4 regions of the Peribacillus sp. NPDC097264 genome follow, and region 2 is predicted to be linked to each of the others. Evidence: riboswitches for the same ligand, from Rfam matches in the RefSeq annotation. Region 2 holds a riboswitch; each other region holds the start of a gene.
The links. A riboswitch is a leader RNA that binds a small molecule or an ion and turns the genes downstream of it on or off. The one in region 2 is predicted to bind cobalamin.
Positions count from the first base shown of each region.

Region 1: it holds a riboswitch for cobalamin, as region 2 does, so the genes downstream of both, ACQKL0_RS02400 (helical backbone metal receptor) here and metE (5-methyltetrahydropteroyltriglutamate--homocysteine S-methyltransferase) in region 2, are expected to answer to the same signal.
Region 3: it holds a riboswitch for cobalamin, as region 2 does, so the genes downstream of both, ACQKL0_RS12685 (hypothetical protein) here and metE (5-methyltetrahydropteroyltriglutamate--homocysteine S-methyltransferase) in region 2, are expected to answer to the same signal.
Region 4: it holds a riboswitch for cobalamin, as region 2 does, so the genes downstream of both, ACQKL0_RS13000 (ribonucleoside-diphosphate reductase subunit alpha) here and metE (5-methyltetrahydropteroyltriglutamate--homocysteine S-methyltransferase) in region 2, are expected to answer to the same signal.

Region 1 is NZ_JBNNSR010000001.1:496,695-501,505, forward strand. It holds gene ACQKL0_RS02390 (heme ABC transporter ATP-binding protein) at 1-1,195, opposite strand, end outside; gene ACQKL0_RS02395 (FecCD family ABC transporter permease) at 1,202-2,257, opposite strand; gene ACQKL0_RS02400 (helical backbone metal receptor) at 2,220-3,185, opposite strand; cobalamin riboswitch at 3,352-3,529, opposite strand; gene ACQKL0_RS02405 (ABC transporter ATP-binding protein) at 3,651-4,499, opposite strand; gene ACQKL0_RS02410 (FecCD family ABC transporter permease) at 4,496-4,811, opposite strand, start outside.
Region 2 is NZ_JBNNSR010000017.1:41,811-46,621, forward strand. It holds gene ACQKL0_RS19335 (acyl-CoA thioesterase) at 1-381, opposite strand, end outside; gene metE (5-methyltetrahydropteroyltriglutamate--homocysteine S-methyltransferase) at 374-2,680, opposite strand; cobalamin riboswitch at 2,821-3,018, opposite strand; gene ACQKL0_RS19345 (potassium channel family protein) at 3,301-3,723, shown strand; gene bcp (thioredoxin-dependent thiol peroxidase) at 3,786-4,256, shown strand; gene ACQKL0_RS19355 (aminopeptidase) at 4,268-4,811, shown strand, end outside.
Region 3 is NZ_JBNNSR010000007.1:90,697-95,507, forward strand. It holds gene ACQKL0_RS12670 (YheC/YheD family protein) at 1-1,099, shown strand, start outside; gene ACQKL0_RS12675 (YheE family protein) at 1,160-1,363, shown strand; gene ACQKL0_RS12680 (hypothetical protein) at 1,422-1,613, shown strand; gene ACQKL0_RS12685 (hypothetical protein) at 1,643-1,867, opposite strand; cobalamin riboswitch at 2,096-2,297, opposite strand; gene ACQKL0_RS12690 (MBL fold metallo-hydrolase) at 2,393-3,214, opposite strand; SAM riboswitch class I at 3,541-3,650, shown strand; gene ACQKL0_RS12695 (methionine ABC transporter ATP-binding protein) at 3,720-4,736, shown strand; gene ACQKL0_RS12700 (methionine ABC transporter permease) at 4,723-4,811, shown strand, end outside.
Region 4 is NZ_JBNNSR010000007.1:153,460-158,270, forward strand. It holds gene ACQKL0_RS12985 (SulP family inorganic anion transporter) at 1-33, shown strand, start outside; gene ACQKL0_RS12990 (hypothetical protein) at 115-261, shown strand; gene ACQKL0_RS12995 (manganese-dependent inorganic pyrophosphatase) at 310-1,239, opposite strand; cobalamin riboswitch at 1,527-1,708, shown strand; gene ACQKL0_RS13000 (ribonucleoside-diphosphate reductase subunit alpha) at 1,846-4,140, shown strand; gene ACQKL0_RS13005 (ribonucleotide-diphosphate reductase subunit beta) at 4,183-4,811, shown strand, end outside.

The sequences.
Region 1 (4,811 bases), on a different contig from region 2:
TCACGAAAACCCAGGTATTGATCGTACCCGGCGATGAAGTCCATGAATGCCTGTCTGCCAAAGAGGCATCGATGGCATTCCCTACCCCCGCTGTTACCATGATGAATATCGAAAAACCCTCATCTCTTAGAAGTCGATATGACACTGTATCCAAAAACACGGCCGTCATCATTCCGACGGTTTCCTGCGGTTCAAATCCGTATGTCTTCAAATAGTCAGCCATTTCAGCAATATGGTCATCACAATTGTAATCGTAGTGGACATGTCGATTAACAAAGTGCTGATGCCACCCCGTTCCCGAACCAGTTACGCCGGATGACATGGTTCTAAGCGGAATGGGTGAACTTAAATGAAGGAACTCCGGAGCCTGGTTCAGATAACTTTCATTGATCTCCAAAGGGTCCAGCTCTCCTGTATGCTTCTCGGGTACAATGAACATTTGCGGCTTAGGTAAGGCAGGATGAGGATGTTTTTCGATTTTTGTCCTATATACCTCCTGAATCCGCTCCTGCTGAAGCACTTCATTCGGCACGTCAATCACTTGGACTCGCCCTTTTTCAAGCAACATCAGGCGATCGCAATATAAGCCAGCCAAGTTCAAGTCGTGAAAAATTGAAATGACCGTCAATTGTTGTTCCTTAGCCATTTTCCTCATCAAATCAAGAAGTTCTTTTTGATAAGACAGATCCAGGTGGTTCGTCGGTTCGTCGAGAAAAAGGATTTCCGGTTCTTGTGCAAGAGCTTGTGCCAACAAAACACGTTGTCTTTCCCCGCCTGACAAACGTTCAAAATGCATTTCCTGAAAGACTGCCACTCCCGTTTGCATCATCACGCGTTGAACGATTTCTTCGTCTTCAGACGTCCAACTATGAAACCACCCTGTTTGATGGGCATATCGCCCAAGGACAACGGTCTCTTTTACTGTATAGGAAAAAGCCAATGAGGAATGCTGCGGCAAAACGGCGATGACCTGTGCCAGTTGTTTGGACGAATATCCCTTCAGGTCTTTCCCCTTAATATCGATGGTTCCCGCCTGATACGGCAGGATACCGCTAAGCATCCCCAATAGCGTCGTTTTCCCACTTCCATTCGGACCAAGAATACCGAATAATTCTCCTTTTTTCACATCAAATGAGACGGAGTCCAAAACCGTTTTATTATCATATCCTCCTGTTAACCCTTTAACTTCAAGCATACACTTCTACCCTTCTCTCCGTCTCTTTAATAAAATAAATGCGAATGCCGGCGCACCGATAAGCGAAGTAATAACACCTATCGGCAATTCTGTCGGTGCGATGATCGTTCGTGCCACCAGATCAGCCAATATTAAAAATCCGCTTCCCACAATCAATGATAATGGCAACAGATGCGTATGGTCTGGCCCCCAAATCCTGCGGACCAAATGGGGGATGACCAGCCCTACAAAGCCAATCGTACCTGATACGGCAACGGCAGCCCCTGTCAGTATCGAGCCGGCGACCAGAATCAGCATCTTCCTCCGCTGAACATTCACGCCTAGGTGCCTCGCACGGTCTTCCCCAAATGTCATGGCATTCAATTCGTGGGTATTCATCATCAAAACGAGAGAACCAAGGAGGAAAAATGGCAAAATGATCGTGACATGACTCCAACCACGCATCGAGACACTTCCCATCAGCCAGCTGATGATTTGCCTTAACTCCTCACCCGTCAATGCAATCATCAATGAGATGAAAGCACTTAAAAACGAGCTGAAAATGATACCGGTTAAAATAATCGTTTCTACCTTCATGGAACGATCCATTTTTCTTGCAAAGGTCAATACGCAAAAAATCGTCAACAATGAAAAAAGAACGCTTAATGTAGGCAGTGTATATAGGCCAAAAAACGGCAGTGACAAATTCAAAAACAACGTTAATACTGCACCAAGCGAAGCCCCTGAGGATATTCCCAGGGTATAGGGGTCAGCTAGGGGATTCCTGAGCAATCCCTGAAATGCTGCCCCTGCTATTGCAAGGGATGCCCCAACCAAACCTGCAAGCACGACCCTCGGCAGGCGGATGTTCATCACGATATTCGTCAGTGTCCCATCCGGTTCCATGGCCAGGGGCAAATGAAGGACTTCCTTGCCAATGATTTGCAAAAGCACTGGTATCGGAACGGAAACCGATCCTAAGGAAACACCGATCAATATCGAAATAACCAAAAATGATAGGGCAAATACATAGGCCAATGCCCGTTTAGTTTTTAAATACGTTCGGATAGACTGATTTGGCAAGTTCCTCTACTCCCTCTATAAGCCTAGGACCGGAACGAGTGACAATATCTGAATGGACATCGAAAACCTCATCATTCTTAACTGCCTGAATGTCGGCCCATCCATTTCTTCCCGTTACCTCTTTGACTGGATCTCCTGTGTAATAACCATAGGTTGTAATGATGACATCCGGGTTGGCCGCTATCATCGACTCTTCATCGAGTTTTACCCAGCCATCCAATTCACCTGCGACATTATCCGCTGAAATGATGTCCAGCATTTCATCCATGAAAGTATTTTTTCCCGTTGTATAGATTTCAGGTGACGGTGAAACCTCTACAAAAACACTTTTTCTATCCTCACTCTTGATTGCCTTAGCCTTTTCTTTGATCTTTTCCAGCTTGTTCTGCATCGTCTTGACGATTTCCTTCGCCTTATCCAGTTCCCCTATTGCCGTTCCAATCATCTCAATAGACGTATACACTTCTTTAAAGTTTTTGGCATCATTCACGATTAGAACTGGAATACCCGCATCCTTAAGCTGTTGGATTCCTTCTTTGGAATTATGGGCACTCTCATGAGCAAGAACGATATCAGGCTGCAAAGCTAAAATCATCTCTGTATCTATTTCCATTCCACCTATCTTCTGAATATCTTTCGTTTCTTCCGGGTAATTGTCATTTTCAGACACTCCAATCACTTTCTCACCCGAACCTAGCGCAAAGACCGCTTCTGTATTACTTGGGATTAATGAAACAATTTTTTCTGGTTTCTGCTCGATGGTGACTTGGTTACCCACTGCATCTTGTAACGAAAGCGGGAAGCCCTGGTTAACAGCTTGTTTTGTCGACTGGTTTTCTCCTGTTCCATCCTGGGAGGCATCGCTACAGCCAACCAGTATACCGACCATCAATCCCATCACAAGCATGAAACTATATATCTTCCTCATCTTAAAACCTCCATCATTTTTGTGATCATTTCTGGACCTTCACACATGTGTTGCGAATATCAAAAGACATACAAAAAAGCATCCCCCATCAAAACGGAGGATGCATGTATGGCAACGGAACAAAAAAGGGACATAGCTCTGCCACACACCTCCCCATCCGCGTGGTTACCGGTGTACAATTTTGGCAGGTCTCCTGGCTCATGGTCATTGCTAACGGCACCTTCCCATATTATTCATACAGTGGTATACATCCGTTAACTCCCATTTACAGTGGCGCGACCGCGTTGGCATTTCACCAACTTCCCTTTCAAGTCCTTACAGACACCAAATTGTTCATATGTATATAATTTCACTGCCTTTCATTATACACCATTTAGGAAATCGTATTATATGATATTTCAGATTACTTTAAATTAAGATTTGGAACGCAAAAAGGCAACCATCACATGGCTGCCTTCTATAGCTTTAGATGTCACTATTAAAACGGCATGTACTTTGATCACGTAAAAGACCTAGATCTTTCGGCACCATCGTTTCAATCAAAAAGTCATCCGCTTCCTCATAAATGATTTTCTTCATTTCGATTCCGAAGTACTCTTTCATCCGGGCTTCCGTCATCACTTCGCGGACTTCGCCATACACCACACGCTTTTCCTTGGCAGTCATTAAAACATGGTCAGCCAAGTAGAATGCGTGGTTCGGATAATGCGTGTTTATGATACAAGAAATGTTCTTCTCTTTCGATAACCGCTTAAGTGTCTGTAAAATCACGATTTGCTTTTGAATATCAAGATGCGACTCCGGCTCATCAAGAATCAATACATCCGGATCCGATACAAGCGTCCGGGCAATCAAGGCCAGCTGCAATTCCCCACCACTGACGGAATTACAGGACTTTTTGGCAAGGTGAGCAATGCCAACCATTTCAAGAGCAGCGATGGCAGCCTCCCGATCCTTTGCAGAAGGCTGGGACAGCGTACTGATATAAGGCGCCCTTCCCATAATGACAAGCTCTTCCAAAGTAAATCCGAAAACCATTTTATGTGCCTGAGGAACATAACCGATTCGTTTCCAGATCGTTTTGCGTGATAGCGCAGTAAGCGGCTTTCCGTCGATGAGCGTTTGACCCTTTTTCCAATCAAGAAGGCCGGTGATACACTTCAGCATCGTGGTTTTACCGGCACCGTTCGGGCCAAGGATCGCCATGATCTCTCCGTCATTCAACGAAAAGTCAATGTCGGTCTGGTAAAGAAAAGGAGCTTTCTCTCTTTTTTTAGCATAGAAAAAATTCCCTCCCTGCACCTCGATTTTCATGACCACCCACCTCCTGTCTTTCTAAGTAGAATCGCAAAAAATGGTGCGCCGATAATGGCTGTCAATATCGATAGCGGAATTTCCGTAGCCGTTACAGAACGAGCCAGGTTATCGATTAGGAGTAAATAGGCGCCACCAACCGATAGGGATACCGGCAGGACAAGTTGATTGTTGTTCCCGACGAGCATTCTTGCCACATGAGGGATAATCAATCCAACCCAGCCAATGATACCGGCTATCGCTACAGAAGAAGCCGTAATTAACGTCGCACCAAGAATGACCGTCCACTTCAATCTAGTGACCGGGATACCT
Region 2 (4,811 bases):
TATGGGCTTTCCATCTTCGTCTATCGCAAGCATCGTTAAAAAAGCGCGGGCAGTGAGTTGCTTTTCACCAGTCAACAGGTTCTCACGCTCTACTTTTACGAATACCTCCATTGACGTTTGATGGGCACAGGTGACATAGGCTTCCAAATTGATTGCATCCCCGGTCTTGATGGGGGCCAGGAAGTCAAAGGAGTCGCTTGAAGCGGTTACGACCGGTTTCCGGCAGTGGCGCATCGCTGCAATGCAGGCGATTTTATCCACATACGCCATCACTTTTCCACCAAAGATGGTATTGTGATGGTTCGTATCAGGTGGAAAAACGAGGTCCGTTAAAAACGTCCGTGACTGTTGAACGGGAATGCCTGTTGTTAAATCAGTCATTTTCCTGTTGGACCAAAAGCTTATTCCGGACAACCGTTGCGGCTTCGACCATATTTTTCAGTGAAGCGACGGTTTCTGGAACGCCCCTTGTTTTCAGGCCACAGTCAGGGTTGATCCAAAATTGGTCTTTATCCAGTACCTTGATGCCACGTTCGATCATATCGACCATTTCTTCCACTGCAGGAACGCGAGGGCTATGAATATCATACACACCAAGGCCGATTCCTTTTTCATATGTTTTCTCCCCGAATGCGGAAGCGAGCTCGCCGTGGCTGCGGGACGTTTCAATGGAAATCACATCAGCGTCCAGGGAAGAGATGACATCCATGAAGCTATTGAAATCACAATAGCACATATGGGTGTGAATTTGTGTTGTGTCTTCGACGCTCGAAGTGGAAATCAGGAATGAATGGACCGCCCAGCTTAAGTACTCATCACGGTCGCTTTTTTTCAATGGAAGGCCTTCACGCAGGGCTGGTTCATCGACTTGGATCATTTTGATCCCTGCTGATTCCAGTGCCTCTACTTCTTGTTTCAAGGCCAATGCCAATTGATAGCAGATATTTTCCCGTGAAATATCGTCACGGACGAACGACCAGTTCAGTATCGTAACGGGACCGGTCAGCATTCCCTTCACCGTTTTTTTCGTCAAGGCTTGTGCATACACACTTTCTTTGACCGTCATCGGATCGATGAAATGGACATCTCCATAGATAACGGGAGGTTTGACACAGCGGGAGCCGTAAGATTGAACCCAGCCTTTTTCAAGGAAGACGAATCCACCCAATTTATGGCCGAAAAACTCGACCATATCGGTCCGTTCAAACTCCCCGTGCACAAGGACGTCCAAGCCGATTTCCTCCTGGATATCAATCCATCTACCAATCTCCTCGTTCACGAATGCTTCATATTGATCAGCCGTCCATTCACCGCGTTTGAATTTTCCGCGGGCCTGTTTAACTTCCGCGGTCTGCGGAAAGCTTCCAATTGTAGTGGTTGGAAGGAAGGGCAGGTTGAAATACGCCTGTTGTTTTTGATAGCGCTGTTTAAATGGCAGGGTTCGGCCATGGGTTTGCTGCTTCGCCTGTTCGACAGAGGCTTGCACGTCTTTATGGTTTCTGGCCTTTGAATTCTTTAAGGTCTGCCATGCAGCTTTGTTTGCCGCCAGCTTTTCTTCGATTGATTCTAGATCTTCGCTGTTCCCTCTGACTAAAAGCGTGATTTCTTCTAGTTTCTCATCAGCAAAGGCAAGGGCTTCTTTCACTTTGCTGGCCAGTTCTGTCTCGTTTCGAACCGTCACTGGAACGTGTAGCAGGGAGCAGGAAGGTTGAATCCAAATCCGATCTTCGGATACGTGTTTCGTAATGGACTCGACCAACCCGATTTTTTTCGTCAAGTCAGAAAGCCAAATGTTTTTCCCATCAATCACACCGGCCCCAAGTATTTTATCTTTTGGAAAGCCGACTGTTTGAAGATTGCTGAGATTTTTTCCTTTGTCATGGACCAAATCAAGGCCAATTCCTTGAACAGGCAAGTCAATCACTTCTTGGTAGTGCTCTACAGCATCAAAATATGTTTGCAGCATGATGTTCAGGTTGGGGACAGCTTCGTTCAATTTTTCATACAGGTATGTAACAGTTTTCATCTCGTCTTTGGAAAGGGAAGAAACAAGGGATGGTTCATCGACCTGCACCCACTTCACGCCTTCTTGTTCCAGCTCTCGCAAAATTTTTGTGTATAAAGGCAACAGGCTCAGGATGATGGCCGGAAGATCTTTTTTATCATAGCCTTTTGACAAAGAAATGAATGTGTAAGGTCCGACTATAACCGGCTTCGTATCGATTCCTAGTTTTTCCTTGGCTTCGCGGTAAGCGGCAAGCGGCTTGTTTTCTGTCAACGTAAGTTGGGATTGTTTTAGCTCTGGAACGATATAATGATAATTTGTATTGAACCATTTCGTCATTTCGGAAGCGACTTCATCCTTGTTCCCACGGGCCATTGAATAATAAAGGGAAAGGGGGACCATGCCGCCTTTATAAGCCGAATAGCGTTCTGGCACCAGGCCGAACATGACGGACATATCGAGCATGTGATCATATAACGTAAAGTCGTTGACCGGGATGATATCGATGCCTTGATCTCTTTGTTTTTGCAAGTTACCTAAACGGATCGCTTCCAATTGCGCCGTGAATTCCGTTTCGTTTAATGTTCCAGCCCAATATGCCTCTAATGTACGTTTCCATTCACGATCCTCACCGATTCGTGGGTACCCTATATTACTACTTTTCAACACATCCATCTCCTTTTAATGAAATAACAACAAAAAAAGCACCCCTAACCGTCAAAAGAGAAAGTTAGAAATGCTCAAATTAAAGGGGCACGAAAATACCCCTTACCATTATAAGGTCCCTAACACTTCCCTATCTCCCGTAGGTTAAAACAGTGTTGTCGAAATAGGCAGGTCTCCTGACTCAGGGAACTCTTACTTATCGCTAAAAGCCTTCCCAATCCAAAAGGATCAGTGGCATCAAACAAAAGCGCTATACATTCCCATTACAGTGGCGGGACCGTGCCGGAATTACACCGGACTTCCCTTTTAATCCTAAAAGCTTAGGAACCTATCTCCACATATGAAATTCATAAAAAACTCCGTCCGGAAAAACACGGACACTAAAATTTACAAAATATTATAAAAACTTAACCCATCTTAGCATATCCCGACCAAATGGGTCAACAAGGAAAAAGTCGGGAAATGGGGTCTGACCCCCACCATGTGGCACGAGATCCCATGCTGTATCTATGTTTTCTTGATGGTGCAGCAGCTGGGAAATAGGGTCTGACCCCTAAAACGAGCATATATTGACTCGCAAAAGAGTATGTATAAGGGAAGTGGGTTGTTTTTGAAATGAGGCGTGGGGGATGACCTTTTATATTTTGATTGTAGGGATTATCTTTTGCATGGTGATGAGCATTCGGACCTTATTTCTTTCTGAGTCGGAGGCAAAGAAGTTTTCTCTTGAAGATATGCTGTGGCTCGGCAATTTATATGCGACATTATTAGTCGGTTTTGCACTGATTTATTTATTATACGAGCTTCAGAATCATTCGGTGATTCTTGATATGGGCAATCGCTTGGATGGGACCTTTTCCGAGCAGCTGAAGACTTCATTTTATTTTAGTGCGATGACGATGTTCTCCGTCGGATACGGGGATATCTCCCCAATCGGTATTGGCCGGATGATCGCGACAATCCAAGCATTCATTGGCTATACGCTTCCTGCGGCATTTGTGATCAGGGCTGTCATCGATTTTGAACAGAAGGAAAGAAAGAACAAGAAATGAAAGTTGTGTTTCTTTCAATTATTGGGTACGCTTACCATGATGAAAGAAATGGAGGGTTTAGAATGACGGTCGAAATTGGAGAGAAAGCACCAGACTTTCAATTACCAGCAAACAACGGAGAACAAGTTACCCTATCAGGATTCAAGGGTAAACACGTTGTATTATATTTTTACCCAAAAGACATGACACCCGGTTGCACGACGGAGGCTTGTGATTTCCGTGATGCTAATGAACAATTCGAAGAGCTTGATGCTGTCATCATAGGCATTAGCCCGGACCCGGTAACACGTCATGAAAAATTCATTGAAAAACATGGGTTGCCTTTCCTGTTGCTTGCTGATGAAAAGCAAGAAGCCGCTGAATTATATGGCGTATGGAAATTGAAAAAGAACTTCGGTAAGGAATACATGGGCATTGAGCGTTCGACTTTCCTGATTGATAAGGAAGGAACGATCGTTAAAGAATGGCGTAAAGTCAAAGTAAAGGGCCACGTCGAAGAAGCGTTGGAAACTCTTCGTGACCTAGAAAAATAAGGTACAGGCTAATGAAGGATGAGCGACTTATCAAGCTTGCCAAGCAGCTGATTCATCATTCACTGAGGCTGCAGGCTAAAGAGCGGGTCTTGATCCGTGGGCCTGTTGCAGCAAAGGCCCTATTGAAGGAACTGATTGACGAAGCCTATAGAATGGGGGCCTATCCTTATGCGGAACTTGAAGATGACGAAATTACCAGTCATCTGCTAAAAGGGAATGTTAAGGAACAGCTCGATACCTTATCGAAATGGAATTATAAGAAATACGAAGATGTGGATGCAGTCATCATCATATCGGGCGATGGGAACGAAGGGCGAGGAGTGAGTGTCCCTCATGAGAGATATCGCCTTCAGGAGGATGCCATGAAAACGTCCACCATGTTCTTCGTCAATAACCGGCGCTGGGTGTTACTGAATTATCCGACCATTGGTTCTGCAAAAAAATCCGGCATGAGCTTTGAGCAGTATGAAGATTTCTTGTTAAACGTGTGCACACTGGATTATCACAAAATGGAAAAGTCCATGAAGCCTCTAAAGGATTGGATGGATCAAACGG
Region 3 (4,811 bases), on a different contig from region 2:
GCAGGACACCCAGGATCAGGCACTTTTTCCGATTACTTTATTTCCGGGAAACCGGGTGCTAGTCGTTGGTATCTTGACCTCTCTAGATCCAAGGAAGGAATCAGGTATAGGGGGGAATTTGACGCTTTTTCAGAATTTATCTCAATATTTATCGAATCATGGGATATTGGCCTATGTATTCACGGTTGAATCCTTGCTTTCCAACTACATGAAAGGCTTCATCTTTTCTTCACAAACGAACACATGGAATGAGGTAAAATTACCACTGCCCGATATCGTTTATAATCGCATTCCCAAAAGGGGATTCGAAGCATCGGAAAGTTTTCAAGAACTCCTTTCCTTTTTTAAAGAACATCGCATCACTTTATTCAACCCTCATTTTTTGGATAAGTACTTGATGTACGAAGCATTGACGGAAGATGGATCTCTAGCCCGCCATCTTCCATCGACCATAGACCTATCCGACCCTACCCAACTAGCGGACTTCTTTCATTTCCACAAACATATTTATTTGAAACCATGCAAAGGAAGCCAAGGTAAGGGCATCTACACCCTGCTAGAAAAACCTGATGGCACCCTCCAATTCAATAGCCTGAAACATCAGGAATTGTACCCTGATTTCTCCGCGTTTTGGGAAGCCAATAAGGCGTCGCTCAAAAAGAGGGGGTATCTGGCCCAACGAGCGGTCATTCCAAAGAAACTGAATGGACACCGATACGATTACCGTATTCTTGTTCATTATGAAAATGGGTTTTATAAAGTGACCGGCAAGGGCGTGAGGATGTCGCAAACCCAGGAAATCACAACCCATACGCCAAGGGGGGGAAAGCTTTTTCCCTATCAGCAGCTACAAACGAGGCCGTTAAACAGGAAGTTGGCGAACATTGCGCAAAGATGTGGAATCATCCTCTCCAGGAAGTTTGGCTTTCTTGGGGAATTCTCCATTGATATCGGGGAAGATACATCCGGTGCTCTATTCATTTATGAAGTCAATTCAAAACCCATGCAATTTGATGAAGAGGAAATTGAAGCGAGCCGCCTACTACATTTAAAAAACCTGTTCATTGAATTAACTTTTCCGAATCACATAAGAAAATAACCTCCATCCTGCTTTTTCCATTATAATGAAATGAGAAACAGCGATATGGAGGTTATACATATGATTACACATTTTCAATGGAAGCCGCTGCACAAGAATTTACCTGGCTGGAAGATTTCCTTTTACTTCAATAAATTGGCCGTCCAAGCCCTCTATCATAAAGATGGGTCCATCGAGTGGTTAACCAATCCGCCTGAAGAATCAGAGGAAGAAAAACTTAAGGGCATGATCCATGATTTAATGGTGTATCACGTGTACGAATAAACAGAATAAAGAATCCCTCTTTGGCTAACACTATTAAAAAGCCAAGGAGGGATTTCATTTGGATAAAGAAAAGATTACATTTCTGAAGGATACCGAGTATGACGGTAAGGATTCTGTATACCTCGATATCGATCGTATCATCAATGAAGGACTTGCTGGCGGAAACGTCTATGAAGCCGCGGACACCTTGAACATTGAGGAAGCCCATGACTTTCATGATGAAACGGAACCGAACATCAATAAAGATTGAAAACAAGGGCTTCCCTTATGGGCGGCTCTTTATTTGATTTCTTGATAGCCGAATATTTCTAGATTCACTTGGCTAAAGGCTCTTTCAAGATTTGCTTCGTATTCTTTCCTATCTTCTACGTTTTTGCCATGAACCTGGATTTCCTCAATCAAGCTTGCTCGGCAATCATCTAAAGATATCATTTCTTCCACACAAAAGTTACGCATGATTTGCGCTTTTAAATAGTCCGTAAAATGCTCAACTGTACCAAACAATGATATGGCCCCCTATGATAGCTGTCCTGTCTAATTAACAGGATTCTTTTTGAATGTTGTCCAATATGGACTTGTAAAAAACAAAAAACAACTTCCCATTCAGAAGTTGTTAGAGTGCAAACGAAACATAACAAAAATGACCATGATTCCCCATTTTTCTACAAAAATAAGAAAGCATGTTCTTGCTAATTTTTCGCACTTAACACCCCCTATCCTCGTAGGTTTCTGGCGTTGTGCTAAAAACGGGCAGGTCTCCTGGCTCATGATCATCGCTTTTCGAACCTTCCCATCTTTTCTTGCAAAAAAGACAGTGGCATTCCTTCGAATCGCTCTCATTTACAGTTGCGGGACAGCGTCGGATTCTAACCGACTTCCCTTTTAAGCAGATAAGCTACACTTTCTTATCTGCACCCATTTCTAGACGAAATACTATTTTTCAGTTTAACTGTATCAAATTTTCACTAGGATTACAATGAGACTCCTGCCTTGTTCTTGGGCCCTATCTATCCTCTTTCCTCTTATTCATCATTTCTTCCTGTCCTCTGAATACACCCTACTCTCTTTCAGGATCGATGTAATGATATGCTCCGAATCCCATTCATGACCGGATATCTCGATAAGCGGATACCGATTAGGCAACACGTTTTGCTGAATTTCATGGACTTCCAATCCTTGATCATGCAAACGCAGAATTTCACCGCGCAGATTTTCCAAGTAACTGAGCTTTCTTTCAAACATTTCCTTTCCGTTCGGGACATATCCGGCATGGCAGCAAAAGACCTCTTTAAAATCATACTGAAGCAGTTTCTTGATGGATTCCATGATGACCGGGATAGATTCTTCCCTTAAAACTAGCTTCGTTTTCGGCGTTACAAACAGGTCACCCGAAAACAGCATGCCATTACTATGGTTCAGGTAAACCATATGGTCCCTCGAATGCCCTGGCGTAAAGATTGGCTCCCATGTTTGAGTGCGTGAATGGACGACCCCTCCTAATGGTTCTGCCTTGAAGGCATCCCTATCTCCCCAAAAAACTCTACGGTAATCGGGATATTCTGCATCCTTTGCACAAATATCGAGGGACATCGGATGAATATAGATGGGAACGTTCCTATGTTCCTGTATCCATGCGGCCCCACCCGTATGGTCCTCATGATAATGCGTCAGCGCAACCATATCGTAATCAGCGGTTTCAAAGAATGGAGTAAGTTCCTTCAACAAGATTTTTGCCCCCGTATCAACTAACATGCCATCGGTTAAGAACACATTCACGCTCATGCCTGATTTGTTTCCTTCCGGTGTCCCTTTTACGCAAACCACATCATTTATCGTTTTCATTTCCAGCATGACTTTCCACCCCAATCATTTTTTTGGAAAAACTCATCATCCTTTATTTTCTAATTTACTTACAATAAATGTATTATCTCTCCATACTTTTTACAAGTATAATATTTTTTCTAATGATGGGAGTGATCAAAGTCCATATTCTTACGCAGACAGGCCATGTAAGATCCGGGACGTTCCGTGTAACTTAGCAAATGGCCACTATAATCTGGGCAAGTAGATCGTTCGATTCATAATCTTGATAAAATTCAAAAAATAATTGACATTACTGTATTTAACAAATAATATAGATTATATTAAAAAAATAATAAAATACTAAAATAGTAATTAACTTATCAAGAGTGACTGAGGGACCAGGCCCTATGACGTCCGGCAACCGCCCCACATCGGGAATGGTGCCCCTTCCTGCAGAATGAAATACCATTCTGAAAGATAAGACGGGATATAATTTCGCTGCCTCTTTCTGAATGATAGAGGTAGCTTTTTTATGTATAAGGAGGATAGCATCATGATTGAAATTCGTTCAGTTCGAAAGGAATATATCTCGAAGAATACCCGAGTTATCGGAGTGGATAATGTATCTTTAACCATTCAAACGGGAGAGGTTTATGGGATTGTCGGGTATAGCGGCGCGGGAAAGAGTTCATTGATTCGCTGTCTGAATCTTCTTGAGCGTCCGACCAATGGTAGCATCATCATCGATGGCGTCGACTTAACAACCTTATCAAGCCAGGAGCTTCGCAAACAACGCCAGAAAATCGGCATGATATTTCAGCATTTTTCCCTAGTCAGTTCCAAAACGGTTTTTGACAATATCTCCTTCGCCTTGAAAGCCGCCCATCAACCAAAGGAGGTCATTACTAACCGCGTGCTGGAACTATTGGATATCGTTGGCCTTCGTGATAAAAAAGATGTTTATCCGGCTCAACTCAGTGGCGGACAAAAACAGCGGGTAGGCATTGCACGGGCCTTAGCGAATGACCCTACCGTCCTATTATGTGATGAAGCGACATCAGCCCTTGATCCAACCACTACGAAGTCGATCTTACAGTTGTTGAAAAAGATCAATAAAGAACTGGGCATCACCATCGTGTTGATCACCCATGAAATGGAAGTGGTCAAGGAACTGTGCCATCGTGTCTCCGTCATGCAAGATGGACGAATTATCGAAGATGGCCCTGTTTATGAAATATTTTCCCAACCCAAACAAGAACTGACTAAGCAGTTCATCAGCAGCGTGTTGGATTTTGAACTTCCTCCCCACCTTATAAGGGAAAACAAAGGAACGATTATCAAAATACAATTTGAAGGGCAAACCGCTGGTGAATCGATTCTCTCGGATACTCTACAAAACTATTCTGTCAGAGGGAATATCCTGCACGGGAAAATTGAATATATCCAGGATGTCCCTCTAGGAATCTTGATCATCGAATTGATTGGTGAGCCTGAAGAAGTGCAAGTAGCCCTTGAATACATAATAAGCCGGACCCAATCTGTGGAGGTGTTAAAGCATGTCACTGCTTGATTCCATCATCAATATTTTACCTGACCTTAATAAAGCCTTTCTGGAAACGATTTATATGGTCGGAATTTCCCTTGC
Region 4 (4,811 bases), on a different contig from region 2:
CTGCTAAAGAACCTCGCCTCATATGAAAAGTAAAAGGATGCATGGCTCCCCTGCATAAATTCTTGCTGAACCGCCAAACTAGAGTGAATGATACTCTGGATTGGAGGGAAAATCATGTCATCCGAACAGGATTATACTGCTGCAGATTTATCACCTGACCTTCTCAATGAGTTAAAACTCTTTGAAGGCAAAATACGTGAGGAATCAAACAAAGAGCTTATCGTGATTGCGTATGAAAAAGAGAAAGAAGCGTTGAATTGAAAAAAGGACTCGAAGCCACTTTCAAAGTGGCATCGGGTCCTTTTTTTATTACTTAGCGAAGATATCGGTTAAAACTGGTACAATTTGTTTTTTACGTGACACGACGCCTTCCAATACAGCAATGTTATTATTCAATGTTACGTTATACGCTTTCTCCACTGCATCCGCTGATGCTCCTAGAGCCAAGGCAACGGAATCATTCGTTAAGATATCCGTTACGACGAATAAGAATAAATCCAATTCTTTCGCGGCAATAACTGCATGAATCGCTGCTTCAATTTCTGATTGCTTTGCAAGCACTTCATTCGGATCAACAGCATTCACTTGAGCAATCTCAACTTTTGCCGTTCCCATTGAAAATTCTTTTGCATCAAGTGTGATGAGCTGATCGATGGTTTTGTCACTCAAGTCAGCACCCGCTTTTAGCATCTCCAAGCCATATGTTTCAGCATTCACGCCAGCAATTTCCGCTAATTCCATAGCAGCTGCGACGTCTTGCTCCGTGCAAGTAGGCGATTTGAATAATAAAGAGTCGGAAATGATGGCTGAAAGCATAAGTCCTGCAATGGCTTTAGGCACTTCAATTCCGTTTTCTTTATAAATCTTATTTAAAATAGTAGCCGTGCAGCCAACTGGTTCTGCGCGGTAATATAAAGGATCACTTGTTTCGAAATTAGCGATACGATGATGGTCGATGACTTCCAATACGCGTACCTGGTCAATGTCTTCGGCACTTTGCTGACGTTCGTTGTGATCGACTAAAATCACGCCATCCGCTTCCCCAGCCACTTTTTCAACAAGGCGGGGTGCTTCGAATTTAAATTGGTCCAACGCATATTGTGTTTCACCATTCACTTCACCAAGACGAACAGGTTCAGCTTGGATGCCCAGCTGCTTTTTTAGGTCAGCATAAGCGATTGCTGAACAGATAGTGTCGGTATCCGGATTCTTATGTCCAAAAACTAATATTTTTTCCACGATTTTTTCTCCTTTTTCCTAAATGATTTGCAGGGATTTTTCTTTTCATAACCAGAATCCCTAGTTTTGCTATGCAATTTATTTTAACACAAAAACCCTGACATTCCGCGATGGAATTTTGTATTCCTCCCTATATTCTTTCATCATCCTCTTCCTTTATCCGACCTTGTCAATAGATATGAATCAGTTTTTCACAAATATATATGTTGAATTATCAGCATGGATGGCTTACGATAATATAAGCATACATACTAGATATTGACTTTTCTAACAACATAAATAACTATATATAGAATTATTAACCAAGGTGCCAGAGATGGCTGAAAAGGGAATCCGGTGTGAACCCGGAACTGTCCCCGCAACTGTAAATGTGACGAAATGAGAAAACCACTGTATAGCTCTCTATACGGGAAGGACTCAAAGTAGGATGATCATGAGTCAGGAGACCTGCCTGGTTTTTTCAAGTTTCTTATTCTTCGGGGATTGAGATGATGAAACGATAGTGTAACGGCTATTTTTTCATGGCTCTTTTATCCTATCGTTTGATCCGCTCAATTTATTGGGCGGTTTTTTTTTATTCGCGTACATTTAAGAGGAGGAACATTTATGACTCAAACATATAACCCTACCATAAAAAATGACACAGAAACAAATTCAACCCAGCTGGACATGTTATCCAAGGATTTCGAAGGCCGTCTTGATATGGAAAAGTTCAAAAAGCGTTTTACTAAATGGCTCGATCGAAAAGGTGATGCTTCAGAAGAACAAACATCGAAAAAGTTGATCCAGCTTGCACTTGAAAGTGTCGATATCGATGCCCCAGACTGGACATTCGTCGCCGCAAGGGAACTATTGAATACCATGTATCGTGATGCCCAAAAGAACCGGGGCTATGAAGGCCGGAACTATGGACCTTTCTATGAATTGATTCAAGAACTCTCTCAGCAGCATGAAGGCCAACGTTACCCTGTTTATAAAGCAGAGCTTCTCGACTCCTACACAAAAACGGAAATCGAAGAATTGGGTTCGGTCATCGATCCGGAAAAAGATAAACTATTTTCATATATCGGAATCTATCTTTTGAATGATCGCTACTTGGCCCGTCCAAAAAAAGACAAGGTCTATGAACTTCCCCAGGAGCGCTTCATGATCATTGCCATGGAAATCATGAGACTGGAAAAAACGGAACACCGACTGCAGCTTGTTAAAGAAGCCTACTGGGCAATGTCGAACCTATATATGACGGTAGCGACCCCTACCCTCTCAAATGCCGGAAAGACACACGGGCAATTGAGCTCATGCTTCATCGATGCAATCGAGGATTCCATCGACGGAATTTATCAATCAAACTATGATGCCGCAAAAGTTTCCAAGTTCGGGGGCGGCGTTGGTCTATATGTCGGGAAAATCCGTTCGCTTGGTTCTGATATCCGCGGTTTTTCCGGTAACAGTTCAGGCACGACTCCCTGGATTCGCCTCTTTAACCAAACGGCCGTCAGCGTCGATCAATTGGGGCAACGTAAAGGCGCAATCGCCATCTATCTGGATGCGTGGCATAAGGACATCCTGAGCTTCCTTGACTTGAAGACGCAAAACGGCGACGACCGCTTAAAGGCGCATGACATCTTCACGGGCGTCTGCATCCCCGATTTATTCATGGAAGCCGTGCGTGACCGGAAAGATTGGTATCTCTTCGACCCGCATACCGTGAAGCAAACCCTTGGGTTCTCCCTCGAAGATTTTTATGACGAGAAAAAAGGGGAAGGCAGTTTCAGGGACCATTACGCCCTTTCTGTAGAGGCGGCGGAGAATGGCATACTTCCAGGCTATAGTTTCGAGAAAATCAAAGCGATGGACATTATGAAAGGCATCATGATTTCACAATTAGAAGAAGGCGTACCCTATATGTTCTACCGGGACGAAGTGAACAGAAAGAACCCGAACAAGCATAAAGGGATGATCTATTGTTCTAACCTTTGTACGGAAATCGCCCAGAACTTAAGCCCTTCAACGATCACCGACGAATATGAAACGGAAGATGGCGATGTCGTCGTAGTTCGCAAAAGCGGGGATTTCGTTGTCTGTAACCTTTCTTCCATCAACCTGCCTCGCGCGGTGAACAGCGATGTATTGGAGAGACTGATCCCGATTCAGATCCGCATGCTCGATAACGTCATTGACGTGAATACCTTACCGGTCAAGCAAGCTTCCATTTCGAATAAGCGCTACCGCTCCATCGGCTTAGGAACTTTCGGGTGGCATCATTTACTAGCGACGCAAAATATCTACTGGGAGTCCGATGAAGCCGTTAAGTACGCCGATACCTTATATGAGAAAATCGCTTATTTAACCATTAAAGCATCCAATGAATTGGCCAAGGAAAAAGGAGCCTACCCATACTTCGAAGGGTCCGATTGGCAAACGGGGGAGTATTTCGACCTTCGTGACTATAGAGATCCAAAATGGTTGGAATTAAAAGAAGAAGTGCAGCAGTATGGTACACGAAACGGCTATTTAATGGCAATCGCCCCCAATTCATCGACTGCCAAAATCGGTCATTCCACGGATGGCGTCGACCCGTTATATGAAATCGAGTTTTATGAAGAAAAGAAAAACTTCAAATTTAAAGTGACAGCGCCTGGATTGACGCCCACTACGTATGAATACTATAAAAAAACGCGCTTCCATTTGGACCAAAAGGAAAGCATCAGGCAAAATGCAGCACGTCAACGTCATATCGACCAAGCCATCAGCTTCAACCTGTATGTTCAAAACACAATCAAGGCTAAATTGTTATTGGACATCCACCTAACAGCATGGGAAAGCGGATTGAAATCGACTTATTATCTTCGTTCTACTTCATCCGAATACGACAATGCCTGTGAGAGCTGCTCCAGTTAACGAGTGGGAATGGAATTTACTTTATTGAAGGAGATTTTACAGATGACAAACCATATCAAGAAAATCAGGATGCTCGAACCAACCCATCCTACCAAGGCAACCGGCGTTTTCAAAGGAGAAGCTTCAGGCTTTCTCCTTTGGAACGACATTCAGTATGAAAAATTCTATGATACGTATACACAGCTCATCAACAATTTTTGGAAGCCATCGAGTGTGAACATGATTCAGGATAAAAAGCAGTGGGGTGAATTGGATGAGGATATCCAGGACGCTTTCCTCGACATCCTCACGATGATTGCCGGGATGGACAGCCTGCAGACACCGACTTTAGTGGAAATCCTTCGATACATCAAGGATCCGGCAGCAAAGGCGATCCTCGCCAACATGGCCCAGCAGGAATCCATTCATAATGAATCGTATTCTTACATCCTTGCTTCCTTGATTCCTGTCGGCAAGCAAAAACAGCTTTTTGACCGGATCAAAGAACACCCGGAAGTGATCAAGCGGAACCAACCGATCGTGGATGCCTACCAAACATTTGTGGACGATCCTAGCCCTCAGCACTTATTCGAGGCGCTCATCCATTCCACGAACCTTGAAGGGATCTATTTTTACCTGGCTTTCGCCTTCTACTACAATCTGGGCCGTCAAAACCTGATGACCGGTTCGGC